DNA from 2 places in the Mucilaginibacter metallidurans genome. Region 1 is predicted to be linked to the other one. Evidence: riboswitches for the same ligand, from Rfam matches in the RefSeq annotation. Region 1 holds a riboswitch; the other holds the start of a gene.
What was found. Region 1 has a riboswitch for S-adenosylmethionine ahead of metH (methionine synthase). Riboswitches for the same ligand answer to the same signal wherever they lie in the genome.

Region 2: it holds a riboswitch for S-adenosylmethionine, as region 1 does, so the genes downstream of both, DIU38_RS10655 (O-acetylhomoserine aminocarboxypropyltransferase/cysteine synthase family protein) here and metH (methionine synthase) in region 1, are expected to answer to the same signal.

Annotation. Positions count from the first base shown of each region.
Region 1 is NZ_CP043449.1:5,963,655-5,965,860, forward strand. Features, by position in the region: gene DIU38_RS25425 (Bax inhibitor-1/YccA family protein) at 1-613, shown strand, start outside; SAM riboswitch class I at 747-856, shown strand; gene metH (methionine synthase) at 1,057-2,206, shown strand, end outside.
Region 2 is NZ_CP043449.1:2,456,632-2,458,837, forward strand. Features, by position in the region: gene DIU38_RS10650 (TonB-dependent receptor) at 1-640, opposite strand, end outside; SAM riboswitch class I at 811-921, shown strand; gene DIU38_RS10655 (O-acetylhomoserine aminocarboxypropyltransferase/cysteine synthase family protein) at 1,168-2,206, shown strand, end outside.

The DNA.
Region 1 (2,206 bases):
CGTATCAGCAATAACAGTTTATCTGTTTTTAAATATGGGCCTGATCAGCCTGATCGTTGCACCAACAGGCGGTCTTACAGGTTTTGGCTATTTTGCGCTGTTTTCGCCACTGGCGTTTTCATTGGTAATGCAATTTGGCTATAACCGAATCTCTTATCCGGTATTGGTGCTGCTTTTCGTAGCTTATGCAACGCTTATTGGCATCAGCTTAAGTTTGATATTTCTGATCTACACATCTGCATCAATATTGGGTGTTTTCATTACCGCATCAGTAACTTTCGGTATTATGGGCATTGCAGGTTATACTACCCAGATGGATTTAACCAAGTTTGGTTCAATCATGTACATCCTGTTCATTGGGATTTTTGTAGCTTCATTAGCTAACTTCTTTATGCACAGCGAACAAATGAGTTACATCATCAGCTACGTAGGCATAGCTGTATTTACTGGTTTAACTGCCTACTATATGCAAATGTTAAAACGCATTGGAGCAGGCATTGAATACGGTGATGCAAGCTCGAAAAAACTGGCCCTGATGGGTGCGCTAACATTGTACATCACACTGATCAACCTGTTTTTTATGCTCCTCCGTTTATTCGGCAGAAGAAGATAATCTCATTAAGAAATTCAATCATAAAGCTGCCTCCGCAAAAGGCGGCTTTTTTTGTTTAACAATGTGGCTTAGCTATGATATTTAGCGTACGTTATACACTTGCAAATGATAACTTTATTGCGCAACTTTGCAGTGCTTATGGAGAAAGACGGAGGGATTAGACCCTGCGATGTCTTAGCAACCTGTGCTTCACAAGGTGCTACATTCTACCAGGCGGCAATTACGCGCCCGGACAGATAAGCGAAAGTCATAACAACACCCGACTTTTCGAGATAAGCTTTTTATTTATTGATGATTAGAGTGATTTTTTTGATTACACTGATTGATCTGGATATTGCCGTATAAACATTTCGCTAACCAAGCTAATCGCCGGTAAATCAGAAAAATCATTTAAATCAAACCAATCGGTGAAATCATCAATAAAAAATCGGTGAAATCAAAAAATGGACATTAGAAAAGAATTACAGAAACGCATCCTGGTGATTGACGGAGCAATGGGTACCATGATTCAAAGGTACCAGCTTACCGAGAAGGATTTTCGTGGCGAGCGTTTTCGCGATCATCATAGCGACCTGCAGGGCAATAACGACCTGCTCAATATCACGCGCCCTGATATTATCAAAGCCATCCATGCCGAATACCTGGATGCCGGTGCGGATATCATTGAAACTAACACTTTCAGCACACAGGTAATTTCCCTTGCCGATTATCACCTGGAAGAACTGGCCTATGAACTAAGCTACGAGGGTGCACGCATTGCCCGCGAAGTAGCCGACGAATATACCCGGCGCGCCCCCGAAAAGCCGCGCTTTGTTGCCGGTGCCATCGGCCCAACCAACCGTACTGCTTCCTTATCGCCAGACGTTAACGACCCCGGATATCGCGCCGTTACCTTTGATGATCTGGCCGAAGCCTATTACGACCAGGTTCGAGGCTTGGTTGATGGCGGCTCGCATTTATTATTGGTTGAAACTATCTTTGATACACTGAATGCAAAAGCAGCCCTCTTTGCCATAAAACGTTATGAGCTGGAATGTAAAGCTGCAGGTAAGGATTTTCCTGCTTTCAGGGATTCGGGCGGTATCATGATCTCAGGAACCATTACCGATGCTTCAGGCCGTACCCTTTCAGGGCAAACTGTCGAAGCTTTCTGGAACTCGATAAGCCATGCCAACCTGCTATCAGTAGGCCTAAACTGCGCTTTGGGTGCCCGGGAAATGCGCCCGCACCTTGCCGAGCTTTCTGAAAAAGCAGGTGTATTTATTTCGGCCTATCCAAACGCCGGCTTACCCAACGAGTTTGGTCAATACGATGAAACTCCGCATGAAACCGCTCACCAGGTTGACGATTTTATCAAAGCCGGCCTGGTTAATATAGTTGGTGGGTGCTGCGGTACCACGCCCGAGCATATTAAATGTATTGCCGATAAGGCTGCCAAATATCCGCCCCGTCCCATTCCGGAAATTGAGCCGGACATGCGCCTGAGCGGTTTGGAATCCGTTACCATAAAACCCGAAAGCATTTTTGTTAATGTGGGTGAGCGCACCAATATCACCGGTTCACCAAAGTTTTCTAAGTTGATCCTTGCCGAAG
Region 2 (2,206 bases), 3.5 Mb from region 1:
TATTTTCCGTTTCCCCTGTTACATACTGATGTTCAGCCTCATTTATTTCTCCATGGCAGGATAGTATCAAATCAGCAGCTTCCACAGGCTTATCCATGTAATATGCTTCATCTATCGGGAATGTAATTTTTTTTGTTGAATCTATCCTAACGTAGAAAGAAATAATATCATTTGAGAAATTCCAATAATCATCGCAGCTCCGTGTATTCCACTGCTCTTTAAATGCAGGATATAGGTTGAACAAATCCTTAAGTAATAACTTACTAAGATCAATCTCTTTTCCATCGGGTAATTTTCCGGCAAATGTTTTGGTTAGCCTGATTTTACTGATAAGATCAGTTTTTTGATCTTTCTGGAATATCATTCCGGGATATTTTGACGTTGAATATCCGCTGTCCGCAATATATCTCGGATCATTTCCGACACAAACTGCGTTCAAATCCATTTCTTCAAGCACCGTGTCTTTCAAGCCTGGATCTGACTTTTTTAAATCAGCAATTGCAGTTTGACACAAGCAGATATTATTTATAATTACCTTTTTTGGGGGAATTGAACTATTTATTTGAGCAAAGACCTCCGTACAAAAAAAGGACGAGAATAAAATAATTACCAATAATTTTTGAAGCATATTTCTCTGCATAAGGAATAGGCATTAAAGATATTTACTAAGGTATAAAAGTTTTCCCTCGTTTTTAACTGACGCTATTTAAAAATAAAATTTGGCATATTCCCAAATAACCCCTTATATTCGTAACATTATTTGGTAGTGATACCAACGTCGATCAATCCTCCGCACATAGTTCGGGTGTTGATTTATAAAGAAGCGGCGAGAGATCAGGCTCAATGACCCGCTGGCAACCCTTCAATGTTGAAGAAGGTGCCAATTCCTGTCCCGGCAAATAACACCGGGGAATATAAATTTATAACCATGAAAAGTTTAATTAATTTTACGCAACGCAACACTTTTTACACCGCAAACGGTAACATACAACGTATTAGCTCCCCTATTGGCTGTATTTGTATGTGTTGCTGCTGTTGATGCTTAGCAAGCTCCTGTTTTTCATTCTCTGAAAAAAGCGTGTTTTTAAACCGGTTGTTTTTAAACCGGCTTTCCAAATTCATCTAAACATTCAAAATCTAAATTAAACACATTAAAAAATTACAACTATGTCTGCCTTAAAATTCGAAACCTTACAATTGCATGCCGGCCAGGAAGTTGATCCAACAACAGGTTCACGCGCTGTGCCCATTTATCAAACTACTTCATACGTATTCAACAGTGCCGAGCATGGCGCAAACTTATTTGCATTAAAGGAGTTTGGTAATATCTATACCCGCATCATGAACCCTACTACCGATGTGTTTGAAAAACGCATTGCGGCATTAGAGGGTGGTGTTGCAGCACTGGCAACAGCCTCTGGCCAGGCGGCGCAGTTTATAGCATTAAATAACATATTGCAGGCCGGCGATAACTTTGTTACGTCACCATTTCTGTACGGCGGAACCTATAACCAGTTTAAAGTAGCATTTAAACGGCTGGGGATCGAGGTTCGCTTTGCCAAAGATGATACAGCAGCCAATATTGAGGCTCTTATTGATGACAAAACAAAGGCTATATTCCTGGAAACCATCGGTAACCCAGGCTTTACCATTGCTGATTTTGAAAAGGTGAGCGAAGTTGCCAAAAGGCATGACCTGCCATTAATTGTTGATAATACTTTTGGTGCCGGTGGTTACCTCTTCCGTCCTATTGAACATGGCGCTAACGTGGTTGTGGAGTCAACAACCAAATGGATTGGCGGGCATGGTACCAGTATTGGCGGTGTTATTATCGATGCAGGCAATTACAATTGGGGTAACGGCAAATTTCCGCAATTTACCGAACCATCCGAGGGTTACCACGGACTGATATTTAACGACGTATTCGGCATTGGCGGCCCGTTTGGCAATATCCAGTTTATTATCCGTGCCCGTGTGGAAGGCTTGAGAGATTTCGGCCCGTCGCAGGCTCCGTTTAATTCATGGTTGAATATCCAGGGACTGGAAACGTTGTCATTACGTGTGCAGCGCCATGTTGATAATGCCCTGCAACTGGCTAAATGGTTGGAGCAGCACCCACAGGTGGCAAGTGTAAATTACCCGGGACTGGAATCATCGCCATATCATGAGCTGGCTAAAAAATATTTAAAGAATGGTTTCGGTGGCG